3 regions of the Haematobacter sp. genome follow, and region 2 is predicted to be linked to each of the others. Evidence: riboswitches for the same ligand, from Rfam matches in the RefSeq annotation. Region 2 holds a riboswitch; each other region holds the start of a gene.
What was found. Region 2 has a riboswitch for cobalamin ahead of RT513_RS18680 (TonB-dependent receptor). Riboswitches for the same ligand answer to the same signal wherever they lie in the genome.
Positions count from the first base shown of each region.

Region 1: linked by a shared signal. The riboswitch ahead of RT513_RS03200 (ABC transporter substrate-binding protein) and the one ahead of RT513_RS18680 (TonB-dependent receptor) in region 2 are both predicted to bind cobalamin.
Region 3: linked by a shared signal. The riboswitch ahead of RT513_RS09590 (TonB-dependent receptor plug domain-containing protein) and the one ahead of RT513_RS18680 (TonB-dependent receptor) in region 2 are both predicted to bind cobalamin.

Region 1 is NZ_DAMDHB010000002.1:202,606-213,199, forward strand. It holds gene RT513_RS03150 (cobalt-precorrin-6A reductase) at 1-311, opposite strand, end outside; gene cbiE (precorrin-6y C5,15-methyltransferase (decarboxylating) subunit CbiE) at 310-1,488, shown strand; gene RT513_RS03160 (cobalamin biosynthesis protein) at 1,485-1,847, shown strand; gene cobM (precorrin-4 C(11)-methyltransferase) at 1,844-2,617, shown strand; gene RT513_RS03170 (cobyrinate a,c-diamide synthase) at 2,614-3,909, shown strand; gene cobA (uroporphyrinogen-III C-methyltransferase) at 3,906-4,625, shown strand; gene cobF (precorrin-6A synthase (deacetylating)) at 4,604-5,371, opposite strand; gene RT513_RS03185 (pseudoazurin) at 5,364-5,792, opposite strand; gene RT513_RS03190 (ABC transporter ATP-binding protein) at 5,795-6,562, opposite strand; gene RT513_RS03195 (FecCD family ABC transporter permease) at 6,559-7,599, opposite strand; gene RT513_RS03200 (ABC transporter substrate-binding protein) at 7,596-8,606, opposite strand; cobalamin riboswitch at 8,752-8,949, opposite strand; gene RT513_RS03205 (LysR family transcriptional regulator) at 9,247-10,182, shown strand; gene RT513_RS03210 (biotin-dependent carboxyltransferase family protein) at 10,179-10,594, opposite strand, start outside.
Region 2 is NZ_DAMDHB010000047.1:2,901-13,494, forward strand. It holds gene RT513_RS18680 (TonB-dependent receptor) at 1-1,521, opposite strand, end outside; cobalamin riboswitch at 1,625-1,820, opposite strand; gene RT513_RS18685 (TetR/AcrR family transcriptional regulator) at 2,023-2,607, opposite strand; gene RT513_RS18690 (MATE family efflux transporter) at 2,604-4,013, opposite strand; gene RT513_RS18695 (thiolase family protein) at 4,010-5,197, opposite strand; gene RT513_RS18700 (MFS transporter) at 5,252-6,541, opposite strand; gene RT513_RS18705 (MDR family oxidoreductase) at 6,763-7,749, opposite strand; gene RT513_RS18710 (TetR/AcrR family transcriptional regulator) at 7,961-8,524, shown strand; gene RT513_RS18715 (LysR substrate-binding domain-containing protein) at 8,635-8,982, opposite strand; gene RT513_RS18720 (LysR family transcriptional regulator) at 9,176-10,147, shown strand; gene RT513_RS18725 (creatininase family protein) at 10,270-10,594, shown strand, end outside.
Region 3 is NZ_DAMDHB010000012.1:26,295-36,888, reverse strand. It holds gene RT513_RS09620 (MBL fold metallo-hydrolase) at 1-77, opposite strand, end outside; gene RT513_RS09615 (acyl-CoA dehydrogenase) at 74-1,780, opposite strand; gene RT513_RS09610 (L-threonylcarbamoyladenylate synthase) at 1,863-2,867, shown strand; gene RT513_RS09605 (YqgE/AlgH family protein) at 3,272-3,826, opposite strand; gene RT513_RS09600 (protein-disulfide reductase DsbD domain-containing protein) at 3,969-4,787, shown strand; gene RT513_RS09595 (copper chaperone PCu(A)C) at 4,945-5,409, shown strand; cobalamin riboswitch at 5,469-5,667, shown strand; gene RT513_RS09590 (TonB-dependent receptor plug domain-containing protein) at 5,798-7,693, shown strand; gene RT513_RS09585 (ABC transporter substrate-binding protein) at 7,687-9,180, shown strand; gene RT513_RS09580 (iron ABC transporter permease) at 9,177-10,166, shown strand; gene RT513_RS09575 (ABC transporter ATP-binding protein) at 10,163-10,594, shown strand, end outside.

The DNA of each region.
Region 1 (10,594 bases), on a different contig from region 2:
GGTCTCCAGGCGGGGCGCTCCAGCCGGAGGAGCGGTGTGCCGGTCCTGTCACAGGCAGCGCGCGCATTGCGGCTGATCCGCGCGGCGAAAGGATGCGTGGCGTCCACGACCCTGCGGATCCGCTCCTGCAGGAGATACTCCGCCAGCCCCTCGGGCCCGCCGAAGCCGCCGATCCGTACGGGAACCGGTTGCGCACGGGGGGCGAGGGTCCGCCCGGCATAGGACAGGATCGCAGGGAGCCGCGCATCGGCCATCGCGGCGGCAAGACGGCTGGCCTCCGTCGTGCCGCCAAGGATCAGGGTCGGACGCATGAATGAGTGGCTTTCGATCATCGGTATCGGCGAAGATGGCCCGGATGGCCTGTCTGCCGCAAGCCTCCGTGCTCTTGCGGCGGCAGAGGTGGTCTTCGGCGGTTCCCGGCATCTGGGCATGATAGACCATCCACAGCGGCGGGCCTGGCCCGTGCCGTTCTCGGTGGAGCCGGTCCTGAGGCTGCGGGGAAGAAAGGTCGCGGTGCTCGCGTCCGGCGATCCCTTCTGGCACGGCGCGGGGGGGACGCTGACGGGGCGGCTGGGCAAAGGGGAATGGCGGGCCTTCCCGGCGCCCTCGGCGACCGCTCTCGCCGCGGCGCGTCTCGGCTGGCGGCAGGAGGAAACCTTGCGGCTGGGCCTTCACGCAGCACCGCTGGGGTCTCTCCGCCGCCATCTCGCACCCGGCCTTCGGGCCATTGTGACGCTTCGGGACGGCGGAGCGGCTGGCGAACTTGCCGAATGGCTCACCGGCGAGGGCTTCGGCGCCACGCGGCTTACCCTCATGGAACGGCTGGGCGGCGGCTCGGAACGGATCCGGGGGACCACGGCGGCGGAGTTTGCGTTGACCGATGTCGATCCGCTGGTGATCGCCGCGCTCGAAATCGCCGGTGAGGGCCCGGTGATCCCGCGGTGTTCCGGGGTGCAGGACGGCCTGTTCGCGCATGACGGGCAGATCACCAAGCGGCCCCTCCGGGCGCTGGCGCTCTCCGCTCTCGCACCGCGTCGCGGGGAACTGCTGTGGGATATCGGCGCTGGCTCCGGGTCCGTCGGCATCGAATGGATGCTCTGCGATCCCACCGCCCGTTGCATTGCCATCGAGCGGGATCCCGCCCGCGCGCTCCGCTGCCAGAGCAACGCCGCCAGTCTCGGCGTGGCGCTGGAGGTGCGGGAGGGCGCGGCACAGGACGTGATTGCAACGCTGGGTGATCCGCACGCGGTCTTTGTCGGCGGCGGCGCCGATGACGCCCTGCTCCACGCGCTCTGGGAACGGCTCGCGCCCGGCGTGCGCCTTGTGATCCATGCCGTCACGCTGGAGACGGAGGCGCTGCTTGCCAGCTGGCATGGTGTTCACGGCGGCAGCCTCCTGCGCATCGAACTTTCGGAGGCCCGTCCGCTGGGGCGGAAACGGGGCTGGAAGGCCAGCTACCCGGTGGTTCAGTGGAGTGTCACCCGATGATCGCCGGTATCGGATTCCGCGGGGCGGCGACGATGGCCTCGGTGCTCGACGCACTGGAACGGGCGGGCGCGAAAGGCTGCCGTCGCCTCGCGCTCCCGCAGGACAAGCTGCGCCAACCCGCGGCACTCGCCCTTTGCGAGGCAGGCTACCTGCTGATCCCGATAGCGCGTCACGCCATGTCGGCCCAATCGACGTTGAGCGATGGCTCCGCCTCCCGCTCGGCCCATGGCACCGGCTCCGTGGCGGAGGCCTGCGCCCTCGCGGCGGCCGGAGCGGGCGCGCGGCTGGCAGGCCCCAGAGCCATATCCGGCGACCGGATGGCGGCAGCCGCCCTCGCCGTAACAGGAGATATTCCATGACCGTCCACTTCATCGGCGCCGGTCCCGGCGCACCCGACCTGCTGACCCTCCGGGGCCGTGATCTGATCGCGGCATGCCCTGTCTGCCTCTATGCCGGATCGCTGATACCGGAGGCGGTGCTGGCTCACTGCCCTCCCGGCGCCCGGCGGGTGAACACCGCGTCCCTCGATCTCGACGCCATCGTGGCGGAAATCGCGGCGGCTCACGGCGCGGGTCAGGACGTGGCGCGACTGCATTCCGGCGATCTCTCCGTCTGGTCGGCGATGGGGGAGCAGATCCGGCGACTCCGCGCGCTGGACATCCCCTATACGGTAACCCCCGGTGTGCCGTCCTTTGCCGCTGCCGCCGCAAGCCTGGGCGTGGAACTGACGCTTCCCGGCGTTGCCCAGAGCGTGGTGTTGACACGGACGGGCGCGCGCGCCTCGCCCCTTCCGGACGGGGAGCGGCTGGCGACCTTTGCCGCGACCGGAGCCACGCTGGCCCTTCATCTGTCCATTCACCGGCTGGCCGAAATCGCGGCTGAGCTCGGACACCATTACGGGCCGGAGTGCCCGGTGGCGGTGGTCTGGCGGGCAAGCTGGCCGGAGGAGCGGGTGGTGCGCGGCACCCTCGCCTCCATCACCGCCCTTGTGGGCGAGACGATGGAGCGCACGGCGCTTATCCTTGTCGGCCCTGCGCTCGCACAAGAAGGATTCGAGGAAAGCCGCCTCTATGCCGCTGATTACGACCGCCGCTTTCGCGCAGGCCGGCTGGAGGCCGTGAAACCGTGACGCGCGGCCTCCTTGTCTCCGCCCCCCGGTCAGGCTCCGGGAAGACGACCGTAATGCTCGGCCTGCTCCGCTGTCTGGCGGAGGACGGCATCGCGGTGCAGCCCTACAAATGCGGGCCGGACTACATTGATCCGGCCTTTCACCGCGCCGCTTCCGGGCGGGAGAGCTTCAATCTGGACAGTTGGGCCATGCCGCCCGGTCTCCTCGGGGCGCAACTGGCACGGGGCGGAGAGCTGGCCCTGGCGGAAGGCTCCATGGGGTTGTTCGACGGGGTGGCGACCGCGGGCGAACAGGGAACCGGGGCCAGTGCCGACATCGCCGCGATGACGGGTTGGCCGGTTGTGCTGGTCCTCGATGTTTCCGGTCAGGCACAGACAGTCGCGGCAGTCGCGGCGGGCTTGGGCGCGCTCCGCACAGGTGTCCGCGTGGCAGGAGTGATCCTCAATCGTGTCGCTTCCCCCCGGCATGAGCGGCTGTGCCGCCTGTCGCTGGAGGAAATCGGCATCCCCTGTTTCGGCGCCCTGCCCCGGCGGGGTGATCTGGCGCTGCCGGAGCGGCATCTGGGGCTTGTTCAAGCGGTGGAGCATCCCGATCTGGAGACAGCCGTCGCCCGATACGCCACTTTCCTGCGCACGCATCTGGACCTCGCCGCGCTGAAGGCCGCCGCCTCCGGCGGGGCGATGGCGATCGAGGCAGAGCACCTGCCACCGCCTGCACAGCGGATTGCCCTGGCGCGGGACGCGGCCTTTTCCTTTGCCTACCCCCATCTTCTGGACGGCTGGCATCGGCGGGGTGCGGAAATCCTGCCGTTTTCCCCGCTTGCCGATGAGGCGCCCCCCGATGCGGGGGTTTGCTGGCTGCCCGGCGGCTATCCCGAACTTCACGCGGGCCGGATCGCGGCGGCGGAAAGGTTCCTGTCGGGTCTGCGTCGGTTCGCAGCGACGCGGCCCGTGCACGGGGAGTGCGGCGGCTACATGGTGCTGGGCGAGGCGCTGGTTGACGCGCAGGGCACCTCGCACCGGATGGCGGGGCTGCTTGGCCTTGTCACCAGCTACGCCACCCGACGCATGCATCTCGGCTACCGGATGGCGGAGTTGCGGGTGCCACTCCCCGGTTTCCCGGCGGGAACGCGGCTCAGGGGGCACGAATTCCACTATTCCACAATCCTGTCGCAGCCAGACGCGCCGCTGGCCCGCGTCGAGGACGCCGACGGCGCGCCCGTTGCGGAGACGGGCTCCCATCGCGGAACCGTCAGCGGCACGTTCTTTCACCTGATCGCGAGGGCCTCATGACCGGCTTCGTCAGTTTCGTCTCCTCCGGTCCGGGCGACCCCGAGCTGTTGACCGTGAAGGCCGCGGACCGTCTGCGCCGGGCAGAGGTCGTGCTCTACGACGACCTTTCCGCCGGTCCGATCCTCGACATGACGCCCCCCGGCGCGGAGTTGATTTCCGTCGGCAAGCGGGCGGGCCGCGCCTCACCCCGGCAGGCCCATGTGAGCAGGCTGCTGGTCGATCACGCCCGGACCGGTGCCCGGGTCGTCCGGTTGAAATCCGGCGATGCCGGCGTATTCGGGCGGCTTGAGGAGGAGATCGCCACCCTCCGCCAGGCGGATATCCCGTTCGAGGTCATCCCCGGCGTGCCGTCGCCCTGCGCCGCCGCCGCCGCTGCTGGCATTCCGCTGACCCGGCGCGGTGTCGCGCGGCGGGTGCAGTTCGTTACCGGCCATGACGTGACCGGCGCGCTGCCGGAAGAACTGAACTGGTCCGCCCTTGCGGATCCGGGCGCAGTCACGGCGGTTTTCATGGCGCGGGCGACCTTCCCCGAGCTTGCCCAGCGGCTGATCGCGGCGGGCCTGCCGGAGGACACCCCCGCGCTCATGGCCGAAGGCGTATCGACCCCGCGCCAATCCCTCCACCGTGACACGGTGGGCGGTCTCGCCGGGCGGCTGGCCGTCGCGCAACGGGAGGAGGCGCCAACGCTGATCCTCTACGGTGCGCTCGCCGAGTGACGGCACAGAAGATAGGTATCCATGATCCAGCCATGTTTTGCCCGCGCCGCAGCCCGCGCCGCCGCGATACGCGGGCCAGCCTCTGCCAGCGGGCCGTGATCGACGATCTGGTTTGCCATGCCGAGAAACGCCCCCCACCAGATCGTCACGCCCCGCGGGTCGAGCGTCCGAAAGGCGCAGTCCCCGTCCAGCATCACCAGAAGCGTCTCCACCCCCTCCGGCCAACCCTCCTCCCGGAGCCTCCGTCCTGTGGTGACGAGGAATGGCTCCCCCACCGCATTCAGGGGAATGGCATGCGCGGCGGTCAGGGCCTGCGGCGCCATGATGCCCGGAATGACCGTGATGCGCGCCGGTCGCCCGAGCCTGCCCGCGATGCGGAGCGTGCTGTCGTAGAGCGCGGGATCGCCCCAGACCATAAGCGCGACCACACGCGTGTCGGGATATGCGGACAACGCGGCCTGCCAGGCGCGCGCAATCGCATCGTGCCAGTCGTCAACGCGCGCGAGATAGTCATGGATCGACGCATCGCGGACGGGCATGTCGAACTCGACCATCCGCGTCGCTGGGTTGCTGACCACATCCGCGAAGAGGCTCCGGCGGAGCGCGGCCAGATCGCCCTTTTCCGCCCCCTTGCGGGGAAGGAGCACGACATCCGCCCGGTTCAGCGCCCGGATCGCCTGAAGCGTCATATGCTCGGGATTTCCCGTGCCAATGCCGATCAGAATGACTTCCAACGGATCAGGCATCCGGCCGCGCGTCCAGAATCTGCCGGAACCGCTCCGACGCCCGTTTGGGCAGGTCGGGCGGCAGGTCGGCTTCTGCAGGCTCACCCACGTCGATCAGCATCACCATGCCCATCGCGTAATGGGGCGAGCACTTGATGCCGTAGGAACCGGGGACAGAGAGCGTGACAGCAAAGTCCTCGTTGATCCTCGATTTGAATGGGTCGGCGCCCGCGGGGATCATCCCGTCGATGGTCGCGGCATTGTGGCCGGGCTGGGTGGACAGGAAGCGCACCGTATCCCCCGGCGCGATGCGGAGGTAGGAGGGTTCGTAGATCATCGCCCCGTTCTCGCTCCGATTGTACATCTTCACGTCATGGGTCTCGGCAAGGACCGGACCCGCCATCAGCGCCAGCATCAGGGCGGCATGTTTCACGTATCGCATCGTCACTCCTCAAGGCAGCAGAAACGCAGAATGGTCGCCCTGTCGGCGGGATCGGTCAGGCGGCGGGCATCGACGCGGAAGATCTTGGCCAGCCGCGCGGGTGTCAGCACCTCCTCCGGTGGGCCACAGGCGGCAAGTCTGCCGCCGTCCATCACCGCGATCCGGTCGCAACCCATGGCTTGATTGAGGTCGTGGAGCGCCACGATCACCGTCACGGGAAGCTGTCCCACCAGCCGGAGAAGGCCGAGTTGGTGGTGGATATCAAGATGATTGGTCGGCTCGTCCAGAAGCAGCAGCCGCGGACGCTGTGCGAGCGCGCGGGCGATATGGATACGCTGGCGCTCCCCGCCGGACAGGGTTGACCAGAGCGCCGCCGCCATATGACGCATTTCCACCGCTGCCAGCGCGTCCTCCACAATGGCGTCATCCCCTTCCCCAAAGGGCCGGAGCGCGGAGAGCCATGGCGTTCGGCCCAGTTCGACCACATCCCGCGCCGTCAGCGCTTCCACTGTGTCGGCCTGCTGCTCGACAAAGGCGATACGGCGGGCAGCCTCCCGCCGGTGGAGCCGGGACAGCGGAGCGCCATCCAGCCACACCTCCCCCTCACCTCGCGGAACCAGCCCGGCGATAAGGCGGAGGAGCGTGGATTTCCCCGATCCGTTCGGCCCTATCAGTCCCAGCGTCTCACCCGATGCCACGTCGAGGCTCACACGCTCCACCAGCGACCGGGCCTGCACGCGCCAGCCGAGGTCTTTGACCAGAACCCTCATGAGCGTCTCCGGTTGCGGATCAGGATGAGCGCAAAGCCCGGCGCCCCAACCAGAGCGGTAACCACGCCTATGGGCACGACCTGCCCGGGAATGAGCATGCGGGATACGATATCGGCCGCAATCAGGAACACCGCCCCCGTCAACGCGGAAAGCGGCACCAACGCCCCGTGCCGCGGCCCCGCCACGAACCGGACAGCATGGGGAATGACCAGACCGACGAAACCGATGGAGCCGACGAGGCTCACCATGACGGCGGTCATCAGCGTCGTCGCGCCGATCAGCAGCAGGTGAACCCGCCGGACCGAAATCCCCAGCGAAGCCGCGGAACGCGCGCCGAAGGAGAATGCGTCCATCGCGCGGACATGCCCGATGCAGACGATCAGCCCGAGCAGCACGGCCGGAACCGCCAGCGCCACATCGGGCCAACGCACCCCGGACAGGTTGCCCAGCAGCCAGAACATGATCCCGCGCGCCTGCTCCGCATTTGCCGATTTGGCGATGAAGAAGCTCGTCAGCGCGTTGAAAAGCTGTGATCCGGCGATCCCGGCAAGCACAAGCTGCGCGGGTCCGCCGCCCGCCGCACGAGCAAGCGCCGCCACCAGCAGAAACGCCAGCGCTGCCCCGCCAAAGGCCCCCGCCGACAATCCGATCGCGCCGCCGCCAAGCCCGAGGATGGTCACCGCGACCGCCCCCGTCGATGCCCCGGCGGACACGCCCAGCAGATACGGGTCGGCCAGCGCATTGCGTATCAGGGCCTGAAGCACGACACCGGAGAGCGCCAGCCCCGCCCCACAGGCCGCGGCGACCAGTGTCCGCGGCAGCCGGTAGTTCCAGATGATTGCCGCATCTATCGCATCGACAGGCTGCGCCGCCCCCAGCAACCGGTTCGCAAGGACCGCTGCAACCGTTTCCACGGGCAGCGGCATCTCACCGATGACGACCCCGGCAAGGATCGCCAGCACAAGGACACCAACCCCAAGCGCGGCAATCCAGACCGGGGCGGCAAAGCGCGCGCGCAGATTGATGTCAGCGATCATTTCAGACCAAAGGAGGGCAGCGCATCGGCAAGCGTTTCAAGCGCGCTTACATTACGGATGGAGGGATCCATGGAATGCGCATCCAGCACGACGATCCGGTTTTCCTTCACCGCGTCCATCTGGCTGGCGACCGGGTCCGACTTCAGGAAGGCGAGCTTCTTTTCATAGTCATCCGCCTCGAACCGGCGACGGTCCATCCGGGCAATCACGATGACGCTCGGGTTGGCGCGGGCAATGGTTTCCCAGCTCACCACCGGCCATTCCTCGTCGCTTGCGATGACGTTCCTGAGGCCCAGCTTTTCCATCATATAGGCGGGCGGACCCTTGCGACCGGCGACGTAGGGATCGACGTCCATCTCCGCAGAGGAGAACCAGAACACGGCAGAGGCGTCCTTCAACGCCAGCGCCTGTGCCTTTTCTGTGGCAGCCTCCTCCCGTGCACGGAGATCGGCCACCAGCGCATCGCCCCGCTCTGGCACGTTGAAGATGCGGGAGAGTTCCCGCACCCCTGCATGGATGCTTTCCATCTCGAACATCGCGGATCGCGTGCCGTCCGAGCCGACGGCATTGTCCTTCTTCCAGCAGTCGGCCGGAAGGATATAGGTGGGGATCCCGACATCGCGGAACTGCTCGCGCGTGGCCACGATGCCATGCGGCCCGACGTGCCACTCATACTGAACCACCACCAGTCCGGGGCGCTTTCCCACAACGGCCTCGAAGCTCGGATCATTGTCCGCCAGCCGCTCCACCCCGGCGTTCAGGTCTTTGAACTCAGGCAGCACATCGGTGAACCATACGGCGGTGCCCGCCACCTTGTCGCCCAGCCCCAGCGCGTACAGCACTTCGGTCGCCGCTTGCCCGACTGTCACCGCGCTGGCGGGAGCGGCGTCGAAGGTCAGGTCCATACCGCAATTCGTCAGGTGAAGCGGATAGGGGCTTTCCGCCAGCGCGGGGGATGCCAGGGCCGCTGCGCCCAGCAGGGCGGCCAGAATGTTTCGCGCGATCATGCGAGCTCTCCGATCAGGGTGATGGTCCCGGCGGATGCGGAGAGGAACGGCCATGGGCCGTTGTGCAGATGTGGCTGATCGGGCGCAGCTGGGCACCCGCTGGACAGACGTCATATGGCACCTCCCCGGACACCCCGTCCGGGCCGTGTTGCGTTCAGACGTCGGCAGGTCTCCTGACTGGTGGGTCAACGGAAACTGCGGCCTTCCCATGGTCTGCACCACAGTGGCATGTTCACAGTGTTCCTCGCCGCCTACAGTTGCGGGGGCAGTTCCGGTTCGCCAGACGGGCTGGCGGCGGATTCCCTTTCAATTCCTCTCGGAAACCGACAGCCGACCCGTAACCCATTGCAGCCCGCCCGGCAAGCCGGGGCATGGGGCCAATGGCGGGCGGTCACCGGATAGCGCCCAGGGTTCTGACAGGCGGCTGAAAAAGGCTTTTGGCCTGTGTTGGAGCGGAAATCGTTCGCCATCTGACGAAATCCAGCCGGAAACCTATATATTTCCGTACGTTTCCGGGCCGATTTGCGATCTCCGGCGCATGGGCATGACACTTCAGGGCTTTTTCAGCAGCCTGCTAACCGACCGGAAGGGCGGGAGGAGACGGCTACCGCGGGCTCCCCCATCGCGCTATTGCTGACCCATGGATATCGCCCAGTTGCGCACCGTGCTGCATGTCGCCGAACTCGGAAGCCTGTCGCGGGCGGCCGAGCGGCTGCATATCGCGCAGCCCGCGCTCAGCCGGCAGGTCCGGTTGCTGGAGCAGGAACTCGGCACCCGGCTGTTCAGCCGTCACGGACGGGGCATGCAGCTGACCGAAGCGGGGCAGGAACTGCTCCTCCACGCGCGGCAGATCATGCGGGAACTGGAGGCGATCCGCAGCCTGCCCTTTGGCGGAGACGATGTACCCCTGCGCGGCGAAGCCTCCATCGGCATGCCGCCGACCGTGGCCGCAATCCTTGCCATTCCGCTGGCCCGCGCGTTTCGCCGCGCTCACCCGGAGGCACGGCTTCGGATCGTCAGCGCCTATTCGGCGTTCCTGATGGACTGGCTGCGACGCGGAGACCTGGACATCGCCATCCTTTACGAAACGCAACCGCTGCGATGGCTCCGCGCCTCCCCGTTGCTGGAGGAGGAGCTGTTTCTTGTGGGGCCTGCCGACAGCGGGCTTGACCAGTCGGTCCCGGTGGCAGCGCGGCGGCTGGCGGACCTGCCGATGATCCTTTCCGGCAGCCGGCACGGAATGCGGGAGACGGTAGAGAGACTCGTCCAGACGGCGGGGGTCACCGCAAATGTCGTGTTGGAAGCGGACAGTCTTTCGGTTCTGAAGGATATGGTGTTAAACGGGCTTGGCTACACCGTGCTTCCCGCGTCGCCCATTCGGGAGGACATCGGGCGGGGCAGCCTTCGCATCGCGCCCCTGGTCGATCCGCGGGCCGGCTGGCAGCTCATGCTGACCGTGCCGGTGGACCGCCACCCCTCCCGCCTGCTGGGCTATCTCGAACGGACCGTGGTGAGCGAAACAGCCGCCCTTGTGCAATCCGGGACATGGGAAGGACGCCTGCCGGACAGCGGCTAGGGAGACAGCACCGCCGCTGCCGCCCGCCGTTCGATCCCCTGTCTGTAGAGCGCCGCCCTTGCCGCAGCGGCGCGCGCGCGAAGGACCGCCTGTTCCGGAGCAACATATTGAAATTTCACTTCATCATGGGGGCGCAACTGAACGAAAGCGTCAAGGTCGCAGTCCAGCACCGTGGCGATCTTCGGATACCCGCCCGTTGTCTGATGGTCCGCAAGCAGAACGGTGGGCACCCCGTCGCCCGCAACCTGCACGGCCCCGCGTGTGATCGGTTCGGAAGGCATGTCGAGCGCGGCAGAGGGCGCGATCGCCGGACCGGAAAGCCGCACGCCCATCCGATCCCAGGCGTCCGTCATCCGCCATGAGATCGAAAGGAATGTCTCCAGCGCCCCGGCTGAAAAGAACCTGTCCTGAG
Region 2 (10,594 bases):
CATGTCGAAATCCGTCATGGAGGCGGAATAGTCGAGCAGCGGCAGGTTCACCGGATCGGTCGCATAGGACATCTGGACATAGAAGACGGTCGCGGTATTCGGTGCGAAGGTCAGGCCCAGCCGGCCACCCGGCCCCTCAAAATCGGCGGAGAAGTCATTCGCGGCCGATATGTGATCCTCACGCTCCACCGTGAACCAGTCGTAGCGCAGGCCGGCGCTGATCGCCCATCGATCGGTGATCTCGAGCCGGTCCTCGGCGAACACTGCATGCTGGTCGAGGGTGGAGTGATAGCGGGGGACCAAGTCATCCGGCAGCGGAAAGCGGCCTACCTCCGGGTGCCACGGATCGACGAAGCGGGGGGCGTAGGCCGCGAAATCGGCAAAGTCGGATTTGGCGCGGTTCACGTCGAAGCCCAGAAGCAGCTGGTTGCTCCGCCCCGCCACATCACCGCTGAACCGCACGTTAGCGCGCGTACCGAATTGAGACTGATCCTGCCGGATGCGACGGAATTCATCCACGGTGACCAGATCCGTCGCGGGATCCCAGAGATAGGTTTCGGCATTGCGGAAGGTTCGCCGGCTGTCGATGCCGTAGATCACCCATTCCACACCGACGGTATCGGAGGGGGTCCATTCCGTGCGAAGCTGCATCCAGCTGTCGCGGAAGCGATTTTCGGCGTCCGAGACGTTGAAATTGTTGTTCCGGAAGGATTCGACAATCGTTCCGTCCCGCAAGGGGGTACCGAAATAGGCGGGTGGCTCGCGATCCGCATGGGCGCCGCTCAGCGTGACCTTCACATCGTCCGTCGCTTCCCAGGCCAGTGCACCGGAAAGGACGAGATTGCGGCTGTCGGTATCGTCGACCCAGCCTTGCGACGCGTCGCCCACGGCGTTCAGGCGGAAACTGAGCCGGTCGTTCAACGAACCGCCCGCGTCATAGGCCAGCCGTGTGCGCAGGTTGCTGTCGAGCAGCGCAGCCACCTCCTGCCGGATCGGACCGGCGAAGGGACGCTTGGGCTGGATGTCGATCGTTCCGCCGATGGCGCCGGTGCCGTGCATGACCGATGCGGGCCCGTGCAGTACTTCGATCCGCTCCACGAGCCAGCTGTCGAAGGGGAAGCTGATATTGCCCCGGCCGGGGAAAAGCCGTGTACCGTCATAGAGCTGCATCACCGAATTGTTGCCCTGGAATCCGCGCAGCGCATAGGCGCTGCCGAACACGGGCGCCGCGACCGAGGTCACTCCGGGAATGTCTTGGGTGACAGCTTCGACCACATCAGTCTGCCCGCGCGCGGCGATGGTTGCAGCCGTGACCACGGAGATCGAGGCGGGAATATCTTTCACGGACACCCCGAGGCGGCTACCAGATGTGGCCGGAGTGGTAAAACCCAGCGTGGGCGGGCCGGTGATCACCACGGTGTCGAGCGTGGTTTCCTGGGCGTGAAGCAGGCCCGCCGGACAGGTTGAAAGCGCGAGCAGGGCCAACATCAGCCGGCGGGGATTTGTGGAAAAGATGGACATGCATAGCCCCTGGGGCAAAAGACACGTCACTTGCGAACGCAGGTCCATAGCCGGGCGCAGCCCGGAGACTTCCCCCGTCAGGACACCCCGCCCGACGTGTTCGCGCGTGAAATCGGCCGACGGCAGGTCTCCTGGCTCACGGCTCGAACGGAGGTCTTCCCCTTCCCGGGCGCAGGCCCAGTGGTAAACGAAGACCGCCTTGCCGCCTACAGTTGCGGGGACAGCCGCAGCATGGGCCAAGTTAGCCGCACTGCATTCCCTTTTGATCCCCGAAGGGAACCGTCCCCCGAGCGCTAGGATCACCGACCCGTGATGTCAACTGAATTGCTGCGCACCGCGATGTCTTTTCAGCAGGCGGCTTGGGCGAGCCGACGTCACTGGAGGAGAGATGGCGCGTTTGATGGGGCACCGCGCGCGCCGACGCAGATGCGACGCCGGATTTGGGTTCCGTCCGATTTCCGGCGTCCGTAAGTGCAGGCTCGATCATCATTGATCGCAGTCCTATTTCCGGCTTGTCGCGAGTTCCTCCACCCGGTTCGCCGCTGTCTCCAGAAGACTCTTCGCAAGGCCCTCATCCGCTGTCAGGCGGGCAAGGACGAGCGCGCCGACCATGGTCGATACTGCCGCCAGCGCTGCAGGCGATGGGTTCGCGCCTGCCGGAGTTCCCAAAGCCGCATCGGCGATGGAGAGGTGGGCACGCAGACCTTTCTCCATCTCCGCCCGGACTTCGGGCGCGTGGCGGGGGGCGTCCGAACCCAGCGTTGCCAGGGGGCAACCCCGATCCCGCATTGCGACATGTGCGGGCGAGAGGTAGAAGGCCGCAAGGGCTCGGAGCGGTGCATCGGGGTTCGCGTCAACGACCTCGGTCCAGCGAGAGGACGATCGCTCGACCGCACGGGCGGTGGCCTGGGCGGCAAGATCGTCTTTCGAAGCGAATTGCTTGTAGAACCCGCCCGGCGTCATCCCCGCGGCCTGCATCAGGTCCTTGAGCCCGATACCGTCGTAGCCGTGTTCGCGGAACAGCTGGCTGGCTTCGTCGATCACCCTCTGCCGGTTCGCCTCGGCCTGGACGCGGCTGACCCTCATGGTGCTATCCCCTTCGCTTCGCCTGGGACCGGAATGGCCCGGCCCGTCGGATCGCGCAAGGCCGATAGCAGCATAAACGACCCATAGGCGACCAGCCCGAGCGCCAATGCGGCATAAAGCGCCCGGATATCGTCCGTCGCCTCAAGCGCCAGCCAGCCGCCACCAAGGGCGATTGTCAGCCGCAACAAACCGGCGGCCAGCGGCATCAACAGCTTCTGCTGCCCCTGCGCCGCGAAGTAGAGAACAAGCCCCAGCCCAAAGAAGCCGTAGAACGGCCCGACAATCCGCAGATAGGCGCGCCCGGCGTCGATCATGCCGGGTTCTGCGCTGAAAAGCGTCAGCCAAGCCACCGGGAACAGGGCAGCGACCAGCCCCACCACCTCGGTCACAGTAAAGGCCAGGACCGCCCCGGTCAGGGCGATCTGCCGAGCGCGGCGGTGCTGCCCCGCAGCCATATTGGTGCCGACCAGCGCCACCAGCGGTGCGCCGATGCCGAAGACCAGCGGGATCAGCAGGTATTCGAGCCGGATGCCGGTGCCGAAGCCCGCCACCGCCTCGACCCCCAGCTTTGCCGCGATGATCGCGGTCGATCCCGCGATCACCAGATTTGTCAGCAGCGACTGGACCGATGACAGTGCGCCGATCCGCAGGATACCCCAGAACAGCGCCCACCGAAGTGGCTTCAGGCGGAACCGCGCCGGATTGCGGCCAGAGGCGACGTAGGCGCCAAGCACCAGCATTCCGGCGATGTAGTAAAGCACCAGTGCCAGGCCGCCGCCCGCAATCCCCATGGCGGGGACGGGTCCTGCACCAAAGATCAGCAGGGGCGATACGGGCACCAGAAAGACCACGCCCAGAACTGTCACCATGGCTGGAACCAGCATGTTCCCGGTTCCTCGGATGACGCTGGCCAGCCCGTTCATCAGCCAGGTGAAGACGTTTCCGGCAAAGACCACGTTGGAATAGAGCACCGCCGCCTCCAGTTCTTCCCCGCTGCCGCCGAGTGCTGCGTAGATCCGCCGCCCCCAGATCAGGAACAGGATCGAGAAGGCGAGGCCGATCACGAGATTGACCACCACTGCATGCAGGACAAGAGCGTCGGCCTCATTTCGGCGGCCCGCGCCGAGCGCCCGCGCGATCGATGACGAAATCGCCCCGCCGACCGCACCGGCCGAAATCGTGGTCATCAGCATGACCACCGGAAAGACCAGCGCCATGCCGGCCAATGCGTTGGTGCCGAGCTTGGAGACCCAGAAGGTCTCGATCAGCCCGGTCGAGGCCTGTGCCAGCATGATCATCACATTGGGCAGGGCCATGCGGATCAGCAGCGGCAGGATCGGCGCATCCAGCAGGCGTTGGGTCCGCCGATCATGCTGGACGGTGGATGACGCCGAGATAGCCGTCATCCGACCAATTCCACGGCCAGTGCAATGCCCTGACCACCACCGATGCACAGGGTCACCATCCCGCGTGACAGGCTGTCTCGCTGCATCGAATGCAGCAGCCGCGTCACCAGCACGGCCCCGGTCGCGCCGATGGCATGGCCATGGGCAATGGCGCCACCCTCGACATTGATGATGTCGAGAGGCAGGCCAAGCTCCTGCGCGACGGCAAGTGGCACGGCGGCAAAGGCCTCGTTGATCTCGATCCGCTCCAGATCGCCCAGGGTCCAGCCGGCATGCGCCAGCGCCTTTTCGACGGCGGGCACGGGGCCAAGGCCGAAGAGCCCCGGCTCCACCGCCGCCACACCATAGCCGGCCAGCCGGGCCATCGGCGCAAGGCCCCGCCGCTCAGCCCAGACCCGGTCGGCAACCACCACGGCTGCGGCCCCGGCGTTCAGCCCCGGCGCATTGCCGGCGGTGATTGTTCCGTCCGGCCGGAAAGCCGGTTTCAGCCGTGCCAGCGCCTCAGCGGTCGTATCGGGGCGGGGCGCCTCGTCCCGGAGAAAGACCTCGGTTCCCTTCCGCGTGTTCACCTCGACCCCGGTGATCTCGGCCGCGAACGACCCCGCTGCCTCCGCCGCTGCAAAATTCTGTTGCGAGCGCAGTGCGAAGGCATCCTGCGCTGCACGGCTCAGCCCGGCACGGGTGACGAGATCCTCGGTATGCCAGCCGGAATGCTGGCCCGAAAATGCATCGTTCAAACCGTCGGTCAGGAGGCTGTCGAGGATCTCCGCCGGGCCCATGCGATAGCCCCAGCGTCCCTCTGTCAAAAGATAGGGCGCGCGGTCCATGTTCTCCATCCCGCCTGCCAGCGCCACCGGCACCACCCCGGCCGAAATCTCCTGCGCGGCGCTGACGATGGCTTGCGCGCCAGATCCGCAAACGCGGTTGACCGTCAGCGCGGGAACCGAGACCGGCAGTCCGGCATGGATTGCGGCCTGCCGCGCGGGGTTCATCCGGTTGCCCGCCTGGATGACATTGCCCATGATGACCGAGCCGATCTCGACCGGATCGAGAGCTGCACGAGCCAGGGTTTCGCGCAGGACCGTGGCCCCAAGCGCCGTCGCCGGGATGGATTTCAGACTGCCGTTGAAACTGCCAATCGCGGTACGAACCGGGGCGGCAAGTATGATGTCGGAACGGGTCATGGGAAACTTCCTTCGGGTGTAAGTGGGCGGCGGTGGGTGCGCCTCCGCGTCATTTCAGGAGAGTGCCGCCCGCCGCGCGGTGCCACCGAACCCTAGGGCGACGATGGCAAGTGCGGCGACGAGGCACAGGACGCCGGCGGCGAAGAAGGCGGGAAGATAGCTGTCATAGGCGGTGCGCGTGGCTCCCGCACCCCAGGCCGCTGCCGCGGCGCCCAACTGGTGGCCTGCAAAGACCCAGCCGAAAACGATGTTCGACCGGTCGCCGAAATGCTGGCTGGCCAGCTTTACCGTTGGTGGCACCGTTGCCACCCAGTCGAGGCCATAGAAAATCGCAAAGATCGACAGGGCATAGAGGCTGAAATCGCTGAACGGTAGCCAGACCAGGGACAGCCCGCGCAGGCCGTAATACCAGAACAGCAGCCACCGGCTGTCATAGCGGTCTGACAACCAGCCCGAGCCGACCGTGCCGACGAAGTCGAAGACGCCGATCAGCGCCAGCATCCCCGCTGCTGTCACCGCCGCCAGACCGAAATCCCCGCAAAGCGCGATGAAATGGGTCTGGATCAACCCGTTGGTCGAAGCACCGCAGATGAAGAAGGTGCCGAACAGCAGCCAGAACATCCGCGTCCCCGACGCCTCGCGCAGGGTCACCAGCGGCGAGGCGAGCATTGCGCCAAGGCTTTGCCGCGGCGGTGCCGGAACCACCGCCGTCGCCCCGAAGGGGGCAAGGCCAAGGTCGGACGGATGGTCGCGCATCAGCACCAGCACCGCTGCGGCGGAAATCAGCAGCGTGGCCAGCGACAGGATCAGCGCGCCCCGCCAACCGAAGCTTTCCGTCAAGCGGGCCATAATGGGCAGGAAGACCAGTTGGCCGGTGGCGGTGCTGGCGGTCAGCAAGCCCATCACCAGTCCGCGCCGACTGGCGAACCATCGCGCCGCAACGGTCGCACCTAGAACCATTGCCGTGAGTCCGGTGCCGAAGCCCACCACCACTCCCCATAGCAGGGTGAGTTGCCAGAGCTCGGTCATGAAGAACGATCCAAGGATGCCAGCCGCGATCAGGGTTTGCGAGGCAAGGATCACCGGTCGCAGCCCAAAGCGGTTCATGAAGGCCGCGGCGAAAGGGCCCATTAGACCGAAGAGCAGCAGGCGGACCGCGAAGGCGCCAGAGATCTCGGCGTTTGTCCAGCCGAACTCGGCTTCCAGCGGCCCAATCAGGACTCCAGGCACCCCAACGGCGCCTGCAGTGATGAGCATGGTCAGGAAGGTGGTTGCTACCACAATCCAGCCGTAGTGCAGCCCACGCTCTGACAGACGGGCGGCAAGCGGAACGGAGGGCCTCATCATACGTCCCCGTCTTGTGCGGCGATTCTCTGCATACGCGTACCTCCAGGCTATCATTTAGATTACATAAATAATCTAAATGACTGATGCAATCGCCAACGACTCGACGATGGTCCCCAATGCTTACCGATCCGCGATGTAAGGGGCTTGCCAGGGTGGCTTGTGCCACGACGGACGCATCGAAGACTGTCGAACTCGCCCGGCTTTGTCAGACGGATGGGTCATGAGTTGACGTCGATCACGACGCGCCCTTGCACTTGGCCTTGCAGAAGCCGGCCTGCGATTGCGGGCACCTCGCCAAGCGGCGCGACGCGGGTGGCCAGCGCGAGCTTTGCCAGATCCAGATCTGTCGCCAGCCGCTGCCAAGCTTGCAGTCGTACGTTTTGCGGGGCGTTGACGGAATCGAGCCCGGCCAATGTGACGTTGCGGAGGATGAAAGGCAGAACCGAGGTTGGAAGATCGGTGCCCTGCGCCATGCCGTTTGCCGTGACGACCCCGCGATACCGGGTCTGCGCCAGCACGTTTGCAAGGGTTTGGCTGCCGACGGAGTCAACGGCTCCGGCCCAGCGGGGGGCGGCGATGGGGGCCCCGGGTGCAGATAGTTCCTTGCGGTCGATGACTTCTGCCGCGCCAAGCGCGAGCAAATCGTTGGCCAGTTCCATGCGACCGGTCGAGGCGACCACGCGATAGCCGAGCTCGGACAGTAGGGTGATCGCGATCGATCCGACGCCGCCGTTTGCACCGGTAACAAGGATGTCGCCACTGTCCGGCGTTACGCCGCCGTGCTCCAGCGCCAGTACCGCCAACATAGCGGTATAGCCTGCCGTTCCGATGGCCATGGCATCCTTGGTGCCGATCGCATCGGGCAATTTGATCAGCCAGTCGCCGCTCAGCCTGGCTTTCTGGGCATAGCCGCCATGGTGGTTCTGGCTAAGTCCCCAAGAGTTTGCGACCACCCGGTCGCCGGGGGCAAAGCGCGCGTCGTCCGAACTGCGCACAGTTCCGGAAAGGTCGATACCGGGGATGAGCGGAAAGCTCTGGATGACCGGAGATTTTCCGGTGATGGCAATCGCATCCTTGTAGTTGACCGTCGAGAACTCGACATCGACGGTAACGCTGCCCTCCATCAATGCGCTGTCGTGAAGATCGACGAGGCTGGTTTCGATCCTGTCGCCGGGTTTGGTGGCGAGAAGTGCTCTGAAACTCATCGAATTTTCCTTTGTATCTGTAATGGATCAGGCCGAGCTATGACAGGTCGCGGCAAAGCATTCGGTGTAGGTGGCACCCCTGCCGGATGGCACCGGTGATCACGGTCGTTATGCTGGGTGACATAGAGGCCTTCCGACAATTAAACATGATGAACATCATCATTGTTGTGTAAATATGACGAACAACATAAATACATCAAGAGCAGAAGACATGGAGTTTCCGACGATGAAGGTTAGCCGCGAGCAGATGGCCGAGAACCGTGCACGCATCCTTGAAGAAGCGAGCCGACTGTTTCGCGCGAAGGGCTTTGATGCGGTCAGTGTTGCCGAGGTGATGAAAGCCTGCGGCCTGACCCACGGCGGGTTCTATGGGCACTTCGCCTCCAAAGAGGACCTGATCGCGAAAAGCATCGAGCATGTCTTCGCCAAATCCCTGGCCGAGCCGCCGGATCTGCAAGCCTATTCGGCCGCCTACCTTTCTGCGAACCATCGGCATAACCCGGCCCGGGGATGCCCGATGGCCGCGCTGGCATCGGAGACGGCGCGGCAATCGCCTGAGGCGCGAAATGCCATGACGGAGGGCATCAGAGCGCAGATTGCGTGCATGACCGGGGCCTTCTCGCAGGAAGGTACTTCTGCCGCCCGCCGTGACGCCATCGGCACCTGGTCGGCCATGGTGGGCGCGATGATCTTGGCGCGGTCTTCCGACGATCCCGACCTTGCCGAAGAGATCCTGCGCGAAACCCGCGCCTGGATCGGTCAGGAAGCACGGTGATTATCGGATCACTGATATGTGTGAGGCCGATGATGTAGTCAACGACCGGGTATCATCGCTAAGTACCGCTCGTGATGACCTGCCACCTGTCCTGATGGCGCAGCCTTAGGTCATTCAGGCGCGGCACAAATAGCCCGGGTAATCGGGGTAAGACGGCGTTCTATTAGGGTGGAATTCGCCATTGCACCGATCCGCGACGCGACGTCGAAGCTGCCCTCGATCAAGTTCGTCAGAGCGTCCGACAGTTCCAACTCGATGCTTATATCGGGGTATCGGTCCTGAAATGCGCCAATCAGCGGCGGCAAGTGCATGGTGGCGAATGTCAACGGCGCGGCGATGCGCAGCCGTCCCTTGACCTGTCCGGCTAGGGTAGCCGCCTGTTCGCCGGCCTGCTCCAGCACCTTCAAGGGGGTGTTGCGCCTGCCCACATAAGCCGTGCCCGCTTCGGTAAGACGCACGGTGCGAGGGGGTCCGGTTCAGCAACTTTACCGGTTTGGAGCCTAAATCATCCCGGAAACTGTCCAAAGTTCCGCAGGGGTGAATCAAAGGAACCCGCCACTGGCCCCGGCTCCGCGTTCCAACTAGTCTGTCTACCGGCTTGCGGCCCAGTGCGGGACCGGGGCGCAGAGCGGGGCTTTCCGGGGCGGGCACATGAACCAGCAGGACATCGGCGCGACACTGGACCTGAGGCTGATCCGCACCACGCTGATGCTGCTCAAGGAGCGGTCGGTCAGCCGCGTGGCGGTGCGGCTGTCGCAAAGCCAGCCCGCCGTCTCGGCACAGTTGAAGCGTGCACGGCAGATCTTCAACGATCCGCTGCTGGTCCGGCACGGCCAGGGTATGGTGCCCACCGCGCGGGGCGAAGAGGTGCTTCACGATCTGGAACGCGCGATGTCCTCCCTGTTGAAGGCGGTCAGCGGTCAGGCGGAGTTCGACCCGGCCACCTCGTCAAAGGTCTTTCGTATCAGCATGTTGAGTTGCTTCGCCGAATACCTGATCCCGCAGATCTCGCGTCAGATCGTTACCCAGGCGCCTAGGGCCGGGATCGACTTTTCTTCTCCACAATCGGTCGAACAGATCTCGCGTGATCTTGGGGCGGGGGACCTGGATCTTGTGATCGGCAACTGGCCCGAACCACCGGCGCATTTGCGCTATTCGAAACTGTGCAGCTTTCCCTTCGGCTGCGTGCTGGCGGCGGATCACCCGTTGGCGTCGGGGCCGCTGAGGCTGTCGGATTGGATTGCCGCACGGCACGTCGCGCCCGACACCTCGCGCGAAAGCGCGATGGGTCCGGTTAAGGGACGGTTGACGCAGATGGGGCTGAAGCGTGAGGTCTGCATCCGGTTGACAGACTATCAGCATATCCCGCCGATCCTTTCGGGGACGGAGCTGATCTTCACCACTGTCCTCCCCTACGCGCTGGACCTTGCCCGGCGAAGCGGCGGGGCCCTTGTCGCCCGGGCCGCCCCCGCCGAGATGGAGCGCATCAGCCTCTACATGCTTTGGCACGAACGCGCTCAGGCGAATGGCGAACATATCTGGCTACGCGGCGCACTCCGCGCGGCGAATGCTCAAATGTTGCGCTACTTTTCCAGCGCTTTGCCCGGGTTTGGATCTATATAATGATGGCGATATGACCTGAGCGAATAGATAATCGAACTCTTATATAATATATAAGGCTTCCCCCGATAGCGGAGTTGCCCCCTGCCGTTGTAGCACCCACGCAGACAGCGGGAGATCGGCAGATGGGCTTCAAATCGCATTGGTGGTGGGATCACACCGCGCGCGACTTTGCGACGATGGACATGTCGAACGTCGTTGCGGTCCTGCCTGTCGGCGCGGTCGAACAGCATGGCCCCCATCTTCCGGTGCGGGTGGATGCGGCAATCAATGCCGGGATCATGGAGCGCACTGTCGCCATCATGCCCGACGACCTGCCGGTCCTTGTCCTGCCGCCGCAGCATGTCGGAAAATCGGTCGAGCATCTGCGGTTTCCCGGCACCCTGACGCTGAGCTATGAGACCATTGCGAAGGTCTGGTACGAGATCGGTGAGAGCGTCCACCGCGCCG
Region 3 (10,594 bases), on a different contig from region 2:
CACAACACGCCCTCGGCGATTTCGGCCACGTCACCCGGTGCGGGCGGCGCCTCTAGCGGATAGCGCAGCGCGTTCAAACCGCCAGTTCCTCTGCCGTGACAGCATAGAGCCCCGCAGCCCCCTCATGCGCCTGCCGCAGGAGCGAAACATGGTCGGGCAGCATCCGGCGGATGAAGAAGGTGGCCAGCGCCTCCCGTTCTGCCGGGTCGGAGCAGGCGGCCCGAAGGTGGTAGGATCCCCCCAGCACCAGCGCGAAGGCCCGCAGATAGGGCACGGACCCGGCAAAGCGGTCGTTCACGGGCTGGGCGACGAGCCAGTCCGTTACCTCGCGGAGCGACTCGGCGGCGTTCCAGACCTCCTCAGCCAGTTGCGGATGGTCGGGTTTCGCGGCCTCCGCCCCGGACTGTATCTCGTCGATCAGGCGGTTGATCGCCTCCCCCCCGTCCATCATCTTGCGGCCGACGAGATCGGCGGCCTGAATGCCGTTCGTCCCCTCGTAGATGGCGCAGACCCGCACGTCGCGGGCAAGCTGGGCGGCGCCCGTCTCCTCGATGAAGCCCATGCCGCCGTGGATCTGGATGGAGGTCTGGGTGACCTCGTTGCCGGTATCGGTGGCGAAGGCCTTGGCGATGGGGGTCAGCACGCCCGCGCGGGCCTCCCACTCCGCCTCGCCCGTGGCCTTGGCCATGTCGAGGGCGAGCGCACAGTCCAGCACGATGCAGCGGGCAGCGAAGGTCTGCGCCTTCATGCCGGCCAGCATCCGCCGCACGTCGGCATGGTCGATGATCGTGCCCCGGCCCGGCACCGGCGTTTTGCCCTGCCTGCGGTCCAGCGCATAGGCCAGCGCCTGCTGGCAGGCAGCCTCCGCCACGCCGACCCCCTGGGTCGCCACACCGAGACGGGCGTTGTTCATCATGGTGAACATCGCCTTGATGCCGCCGTTCCGCTCGCCGATCAGCCAGCCGGTCGCATTGTCGTATTCCATCACGCAGGTCGGCGAGCCATGCAGGCCCATCTTGTGCTCCAGCGACACGACGCGCACGCCGTTTCTGGGTCCGGGTTCGCCGTCCTCATCGAGGAGCAGCTTCGGCACGAGGAACAGGCTGATCCCCTTGACGCCCGGCCCGCCATCGGGGAGCCGCGCCAGCACGAGGTGGCACACATTGGGCATGAAATCCCCGTCGCCCCAGGTGATGAAGATCTTCTGCCCCGAAATCGCGAAGGTGCCGTCGCCGTTGTCCACCGCCTTCGTCACCAGCGCGCCGACATCCGACCCCGCGCCGGGTTCGGTGAGGTTCATCGTGCCGTTCCATTCCCCGGAGGTCAGTTTCGGCAGGTAAAGGCGCTTCAGCTCATCCGTGGCGTGATGCTCCAGCGCCTCGATCTGGCCCTGGGTGAGCAGGGGGTTCAGGTGCAGCGACAGGCAGGCGCCGGAGAACATCTCGTTCACCGCCGTGGCCAGCGTGATCGGCAGGCCCATCCCGCCGAATTCCGGGGCCGCCGACATGCCGACCCAGCCGCCCTCCGCGATGGCGCGATACCCTTCGGCAAAGCCGGGAGAGGTGCGGACGACGCCGTTCTCCAACTTTGCGGGCGTCAGATCGCCTGCCCGGTTCAGCGGCGCGAGGACATCCCCCGCCAGCTTGGCCGCCTCATCGAGGATCTGCTGCGCCAGATCGCGCGTGGCATCCGCATAGGGCTCTGTGGCGGAGAGGCCCTGAAAACCAACGATATGATCGAAGATGAAGGTCTGATCCTTCACCGGCGCGCGAAAAGCCATCGAATTCTCCCCTCGCACCTTGGCGGCGACCGCCCGGGCGCGTATCTCGGCATCAACTGGCACGAAGGCTAAACAAAGCAACATGACCGGCAAGCCCCAACGCAGCGTCACTGGAACCACACGCCGTCTCGCCCCTGACGGCGCGGGGATAGAGACCGCGGCGCGCCTTCTGGCAGAGGGGGGGCTGGTGGCCCTGCCGACGGAAACGGTCTATGGGCTGGCCGCCGATGCGCGGCAGGATCACGCGGTGGCGCGCATCTTCGAGGCGAAGGGGCGGCCCCGGTTCAATCCTCTCATCATCCATGTCGCCGATCTGGCAGGCGTGGGCCGCTATGCCCGGCTGACGCCGGAGGCGGAGCGGCTGGCCCGCGCCTTCTGGCCGGGGCCGCTGACGCTCGTCCTGCCGCTGCTGCCGGAAGCGGGGCTGTCGCCGCTGGTCACGGCGGGCAATGACAGCGTGGCGGTGCGGGTGCCCGCGCATCCCGTCGCACAGGCGTTGCTCCGCCGGTTCGGCGGGCCTCTGGCCGCGCCATCCGCCAATCCCTCGGGCCGGGTCAGCCCGACCCGCGCGGCCCATGTGCTCGACGGTCTTGACGGGCGGATCGAAGCGGTGATCGACGGCGGAGAGGCCGCCGTGGGGGTGGAATCGACGATCGTCGGGCTGCTGGAGGCACCGCTGCTGCTCCGCCCCGGCGGGCTGGCGCTCGAGGATCTGGAAGCCGCTTTGGGCCGTGCGATCCCCGCGCCCGCGGCCGATCCGGCGCGGCCCGTCGCGCCGGGGCAGCTCTCCTCCCACTACGCGCCGCGGGCCGAGATGCGCCTCGCCACCCGGCCCGCACCGGGGGAGGCATGGCTCGGCTTCGGGCCCCAGGATGCGGGCGCCACGCTGAACCTCTCTCCCGCAGGTGATCTGACGGAAGCGGCGGCCAACCTCTTTCACTACATGCGGGAAATCGACACCGGCCCCGGAACGGTCATCGCCGTCTCACCCATCCCGGAAACCGGGTTGGGGCGCGCGATCAACGACAGGTTGCGCCGTGCCGCCGCCCCACGGCCCGTGACCGATCCGTTTGACCGATCAGCTTAGCAGGCTGCCGAAGAAAGGGTTTCAGACCCGCGTTGGACCCGCGTGGCGTGGAATCCTTCACCCTCTGCGAACACCAGCCGAAAATCGACACGCTTCAGGCAAGTCCGGGTCAGATCTGCCGATTCCCAGAGCGCAGGCATGACCCTTGCGAACTTTTTCAGCAGGCTGTCAGATCCCATGATCCGGCTGCGCGGTGACTGGCTCAGGGACCTTTTGCGCCGCATTCTCTGTTCAAAGGCTGCGCCGGATTTGCCGGTGGCGCGCCTCAGAAAGGGGGACCGGATGCTGAGCCGCATGCTCATCGGACGGGATGCCCGCAAGGCGACGACATCGGTCGCGCTCGCACAGGAGGAACGCGATGGCGAGGTCCGCCACTGCGGCCACCGCGCCGAACGCCGGAACCCTCAGGCCCTGCCGCCGAAGGCCGACAGGCTTATCGGATCCACGCCCATCGACCGGATCGCGGCAAGCCACTTCGTTCCGTTGTCGGCGGCGAAGACGAGGTCGGGAAGCGCGTCGCACACCAACCAGTCATCGCGGAGAATCTCGTTCTCCAACTGACCCGGGCCCCAACCTGCGTAGCCCAGCGCCAGGAGCGCCTGCCCCGGCCCAGTGCCGCGCGCGATCTCCCGCAGGATATCGGGCGTGGTGGTCATCGCGAAGTGGGGGCCGACCTCTATCGTCCCGGCCTCCTCCTCATCGATCTGCGGCGAATGGAGGACAAAGCCGCGGGCGGCTTCCATCGGGCCGCCGACATGGATCGGGCAGCGGCCCCCGAGGTGGGGTATGGAAAGCTGGTCCAACAGCGCCTCAAAACTGATATCCGCAGCCGGCTTGTTGACGACAAGCCCCATGGACCCCTGCGGAGAATGGGCGCAGATCAGGATCACGCTCCTTTCAAACCGCGGATCGCCCAGACCGGGCATCGCGATGAGGAGCTTGCCCCCCAGGTCAGACATATGCGTGGTCCTGTTGCTCATGAGCATAAGATGGCGCACCGGACTATCGGCACAAGCGGAGATTGCGTCGCATGGGAGACAATGCCATCTCTTCGCCGGAATGTGATTTCAAGTCCTGCGACATCCCGCCGACAGTCCCGCCATGATGCTCAGCCCGCTCCCCCTCCTCGCCTTTGCCGCAGCGACGCTGCTGCCTGCCCTCGCGGGACATGCCGCCCCAACGCGTCCGCAGGACGTGGTGCAGGCAGAGGTTCTTCCCGGCTGGCGGCAGGCCGATGGCAGCCATCTCGCGGCCATCCGCCTGACGCTCGCCGACCAGTGGAAGACCTACTGGCGCGCACCGGGGGATGCGGGCATCCCGCCCGGTTTTGACTGGAGCGGCTCGGAGAACCTGGCGGATGTGACGCTGCACTGGCCCGCGCCGCATGTGTTCGAGCTGAACGGAATGCGCACGGTCGGCTATACGCGCGAGCTGGTCCTGCCCCTGGAAATCCGCGCGCGGAATGCGGATCAGCCCATTTCGCTGCGGAGCCATGTCATGCTGGGGGTCTGCCGCGACATCTGTGTGCCGGTCGATCTTCGGATCGACGCCGTCCTGCCGGTGACGAAGCAGCCGGACCCGGCAATCCGCGCGGCCCTGGCCTCCGGCCCGCTGGATGCAGACATGGCAGGGGTAAAGAGCCTGCGCTGCCGTGTGGAGGCAATCCCGGACGGGCTCCGCGTGACGGCCTCCTTTCAGGCTCCATCGCTTGGGGGACGGGAACTTGCGGTGTTTGAGACACCGGACCCCTCCGTCTGGGTGTCGGAAAGCGATACGCGGCGGGAGGCCCATGGCGTGACGGCCTCCGCGGATCTCGTTCCCCCTCCCGGAGAGACGCTGGCGCTGGACCGTTCCCGGCTGCGCATCACGCTTATCGGCGACAGGGGCGCGGTGGATATGCTGGGCTGCCCGGCGGGCTGACATCGCGACATAATGTCGCGCGATCATACCGGTTATGCACAAAATTATGGCAAAATCAGGAACGCTGCGCCTCGCATGCCCTGATCCTTTCTGTTAGGGAGCGTGCCCGCCGCTTCGCCGGCAGGTCCAGTATGATCCCAGTATGATTGGAGTATCCATGTTTCGCAGCCTTCCGCTGATGTCGCTTCTGCTTGCCACCCCCGCCTTCGCGCATGATTTCCGCGCGGGCGATCTGACGGTCGGGCATCCCTATGCTTTCGAGACGACCCGAGACGGGCAGGCACCGCAGGGCTATTTCTCCGTCACGAATGCGGGCGCGACCGATGACCGGCTGGTCGCCATCCGCCCGGCGAAGGGTGAAGCGAGCCTCCGTACGGCAGAGCGTTTTCGGAACATGGTTGCCACCACTTCCGCAGGCCCCATCACCATTCCCGCCGGAGAGACCGTGCACCTGAGCCCCACCGGCCCGCATGTGAGCTTCACCGCGCCCGAAACCCGTCTGTGGTCCGCTGCCGACCGGATGGACGCGGTTCTTGTGTTCGAAAACGCGGGCGAAGTCCCGGTCGTATTCAATGTGGAGGCCCGCAAGGCCGGCATGGGCAACGGGCATTCGCCCAACTGATCCGGCCATTCGCGAAGGGGGCGCCCCCCTTCGCGCTTGACAAGAATCGGCGGAGCGGATCATCCATGGTCTGCTTCGGTTCCGGTAAGGCCGGATGAAAAGGGAACTGCGGTGCGCCTTCGGGCAAGACCGCGGCTGCCCCCGCAACTGTGAGCGGCGAGCGACGGCCAAGAACGTCACTGGAGGTCCGCCTCCGGGAAGACCGGCCCGAGCGATGACCCGCGAGCCAGGAGACCTGCCGCAGCGCTCACCCATTTCCGGCGCGGGGTGCGTCTGGAAAGCGGCCCTTCCGCAGAGGTGACGTCACCGGCCTGCGGGACTCCCATCAGGCCATTCTGCAATTCGCGGGCCGCCATGTATGCGGCATCGCGTTGGAAAGGCCCCTGCGATGACCTTCACTGGCATCAGGACGATCACAGTTCTTACCGCCCTCGCCCCGCTGGCCGTTCATGTCCCGCTGGCCGCTCATGCCCAGACCGGCTCTCCGGTGATGCTGGACAGCATCGTGTTGTCCGGCGGGCTTACCCCCATTGCCGCGGGTGCCTATGGGCGCGCCTTCACCGTGATAACCGCGGCGGAGATCGATGAGCGCGGCATCCGCACCGTACAGGACGCGCTCCGCGGAGTGCCGGGCGTCTCCGTCACCTCCGCCGGCCCCAGCTTCACGCAGATCCGCCTCCGGGGCGCAGAGGCGAACCACACCCTCATCCTCATCGACGGGGTTCCGGCGACGGGCGGCAATGACGAGTATATCCTGACCGGGCTGGAAACCGCGAATGTCGAGCGGATCGAGGTGCTGCGCGGCCCTCAGTCGGTCTATTTCGGCTCGAATGCGTCTGCCGGGGTCATCAACATCATCACCCGGCGGGGAGAGATCGGCACGCATTACGGCGGTGCGGTGGAGGTCGGCAACGGCTATGCGGCCTCCGGCTGGGTCACCCAGCGGACGGAGCGGGGCGGGTTGTCCTTCAACGTCTCGAAGCGGGACGATCACGGCTACAACCCCGCCTTCACCGGCAGCGAGAAAGACGGGATTGACCGCCGCACCATCGGGTTGACCGGCGACTGGCAGGCGACGGAGGCCCTGAAGCTCGGCTTTACCCTGCGGCATTCCGAAGAGAACTATGGCTACGACGCGACGAACTATGCCGCCACCGGCTATCGCGATTATCTGATCGACGATCCGCACCTCACGGGGGAGCGCAAGGAGTTCACCGGCTCCCTCTGGGCCGAATACGAAATGCTGGAAGGACGGCTCGTCAACCGGCTGGAATTTCAGAACTCGGTCTTTCGGCAGGGCACGACGGAGGCCGCGGAGACGCGGGGGGAGACGCGCGCGCTGAAATACCGGCTCAGCTACGGGCTGGACGGCCGGCCGGTGACCGAGGCGCGGCACCTGCTCAACGTCATGCTCGAACGGTCGGAGGACGAGAACGACACTGCCCGCGACTATGATCGCGCCAACAATTCGGTGGCCGTGGAATACCGCGGCTCCTTCGACACGGGCGTGGATGTGCAGGCGGGCCTCCGCCATGACGATTTCGACACGTTCGAGGATTTCACGAGCTGGAACATCGGCCTGTCGTGGCAGATCCCGGACAGCGCTTTCCGTGTGCATGCCTCTGCCGGGCGGGGACTGGTGAAACCCTCCTATTACGAGCTTTTCGCCAATGACGGTTACACCATCGGCAATCCCGCATTGAGGCCTGAGCGCAACACCGGCTACGATATCGGCGTCGAGGCGGAACTGCTGAACGGACGCGGGCTGATCGACGTCACCTACTTCAACGAGAAGATGGAAGACGAGATCACCTATGTCTATGGCGCCGCCCCGGACGGGAGGGCGAGCTACATCAACCAGCGGGGCAAGAGCCCGCGTGAAGGGGTGGAGATCGCCGGGCGGTTCGATGCGACGGAGGATCTGCGTCTGTCGGTCAGCTACACCTATCTGGACGCAAAGAACCCTGACGGCACGGTGGAAGTGCGCCGCCCCCGGCATGAGCTTGGTCTGGGCGCCACGCAGCAGGTGCTGAACGGTCGCGGATCGCTCACCGCCGATATCCGTTACGTGGCGGGCAATTACGATACGCAGTACTGGGGCTTCTACGAGACGAAGGAACTGGGCAACTATACGCTCGTCAACCTCGCCGCCGGTTACGATCTCACGGAAAACCTCCGCGCCACCGCCCGCGTGGTGAACCTGTTCGACAAGGAGTACATGGACGTCTGGGGTTTCCGAAACCAAGGGCGGCAGGCCTATCTCGGGCTGGAGGCGAAATGGTAGCACGGCTCATCGGGACGGCGCTTCTCACCTTCGCGGTTTCCGCGCAGGCCGCGGAGCTTGCCGCCCGGACGGAGACCGACGCTTCGATGGCGCCCGCGTTCCCTGCGGCCGCCGTCCTTACCCCATTCTCTCGACCTTTCCTGACGTCGATGCCCGTGCCCTATACGGGGCTTGAAGCGGGGCGCATCGCGGCTCTCGGCACCGCTTCGGTCAGCGCATCGGCGGTTTCAGAAACATTCGCCCTCACCGGGGCCACCGGAGCGGGGCTTGAAGCGGGGCGGCTCAAGGTTCCCGGAACCGTTTCGGGCATCGCATCGGAAGCACCCTTTGCGGCACCCCTGGCGGTTGCAGAAACCCTCCTCACCGGAGTCGCCGGACGCGCCGCCCTTATGCCGGAAGGAGGGCCGGATGCCGCACCGGGGAGGGGCGCGTCTCTGACCCCTCTCTCTGCTGCGCGGCGGGATCGCGTCACGCGACAGCGCGTCATCGGTCGCGCATCTTTGGCCCTTGTCTCTGCCGCGCAGCGGGGGCCGACTCCCCTGTTCGCAACCTCCGCCGCTGTCGCGGGCCTTGCGACCGGAACAGCGCAAGACGCTTCGGCAGACAGCAGGACGCCCCATGCCCTTGCTCCGAGCGCCGCTCACGTGGACACGTCCGCCCCTCCGGTATCCGCAGGGGAGAAACGCGCCGGAGCGGAGGCCCCTGCGTCCAGCCCCGCAGCAGGGACCGCCGCCGTCTCCAGACGCGTCGTCTCGGTGAACCTCTGCACCGACCAGCTTGCCATGATGCTGGCGGCACCGGGGCAACTGGTCTCCATCAGCCATCTCGCAAGTGATCCCCGCTCTTCCGCCATGACGGAGGAGGCAGCCCGCTACCCCCACAACCACGGGCTGGCGGAGGAGATCGTTCTGCTGCAACCGGACCTCGTGCTGGCCGGGCGCTACGGCTCCGCGGCAACCACCGCTCTCCTGCGCCGCATCGGCGTGCCGGTCGAGGTGTTTGACCCGGAGACCAGCCTCGCCGGTATCCGCGACAATGTCCGGCGGATGGGCGCGGCTCTGGGCCGGACGGCGGAGGCGGAAAGCCTCGTCAAGCGGTTCGACGCCGACCTCGCCGCGCTTGGCCAACCGCCCGCCGACCGGCGCCGCGCGGCGCTGTATTATGCCAACGGCTATACGGCGGGCGATGCCAGCCTTGCGGGAGAGATCCTTGCCGCTGCGGGGCTTGCCAATATCGCGTCGGAGCTTGGACTCCGCGGCGGCGGCATGGTGTCGCTGGAACAGCTGGTGCTGGCCGATCCCGACCTGATCATCCGGGGGGAGCGCTATGCCGGATCGTCCCGCGCGGAGGATCTTCTGGATCACCCTGCCCTTGCCGCACTGGCCGGGGCGGCGCAGGGGGCGCTGGCCGATGGCGACTGGGTTTGCGGCACGCCGCATGTGATCGACGCGGTCCGGCGGCTCCGGGACAGGGCAGCGCCCCCGTGACTGCCCGCCGCCTGCTCCCTGCCCTCGGCGCGGCCGTGGCTCTGCTGTTCGCGGCCTCGCTGCTCATCGGGCAGGCGGAGGTGCCGCCGCTCGATGCGGTCCGGGCGCTTCTGGGGCGGGGCGATCCCCTTCTGGTGATCGTCATGCAGGAGATACGCCTGCCCCGTGCATTGCTCGCCATTCTGCTCGGGGCGAGCCTCGGGCTCTCCGGTGCGGCGATGCAGGGTTTCCTGCGCAATCCGCTGGCGGAGCCGGGGCTGATCGGCACCTCCGCCTCGGCGGCGCTCGGCGCGGTGCTGGCGCTTCAGACGGGGCTGGCCGCTGCCGCGCCCGCGTTCTTCATGGCCGCACCGCTCGCCGGGGCGCTGCTCTCCTTCGTCCTGATCCTGATGCTCGCGGGCAGTCGCGGCGGGGCCATGCCGCTGATCCTCGCCGGCATCGCCATTTCGGCGCTGGCGGGGGCGATGACTTCGCTGGTGCTGAACCTCTCGCCCAATCCCTTCGCGGCGAACGAGATCGTCTTCTGGATGATGGGATCGCTCGCCGACCGCTCCATGCTGCATGTCTGGATGGTGCTTCCGTTCTTCTGTCTCGGCACCGGGCTGATCCTTGCCACCCGCCGGGGGCTGGAGGCGCTCACGCTCGGGGAGGAAACGGCGGCGACCATGGGGGTCTCGCTTCCCCGGCTGCGGCTCATGCTGCTTGCCGGTGTGGTGGCGCTGATCGGCTCCGTCACCGCGGTGGCGGGCGCGGTTGGCTTCGTCGGGCTGGTCGTCCCGCATCTGCTGCGCCGCGCGGTGGGCGCCAGTCCTGCGCGTCTGCTTCCGGCCTCCGCGCTTGGCGGCGCTGCGGTGATCCTTGCCGCCGATATCGCCGCCCGGACAATCGCGCCGGGGCGGGATCTGAAGCTGGGCGTGCTCACGGCGCTGGTCGGCGCGCCGTTCTTCTTCCACCTCATATGGCGGCTGCGGCGGGAAACGACATGACCTTGCTGACAACCCACGGCCTGACCGTCCGTCGCGGCGGCCGCACCGTTCTGGCAGGCATCGACCTCTGCGTTCGTCCGGGAGAGTTCGTGGGTCTTCTCGGCCCGAACGGCGCAGGCAAGACCACCCTGTTGCGCGCAGCGCTCGGCCTTCTGCCCAGCGGCGGGAGCTCCTCCCTCGCCGCGCTCCCCACTTCGGAACGGGCACGGCAGGCTGCCTTCATGCCGCAGGGCCGGGAGATCGCCTGGCCCCTGTCGGTGGAGCGGGTGGTGGCCCTCGGCCGCGCGGCTCATCCGGCGGGGGCAAGGGACCGGCAGATCGTGGAGGAGGCCATGGCGCTGCTGGACCTGACGGAATTCCGCGAGCGGCCGGCCACGGAGCTGTCAGGCGGGGAACAGGCCCGCGTCCTCATCGCACGGATGATCGCA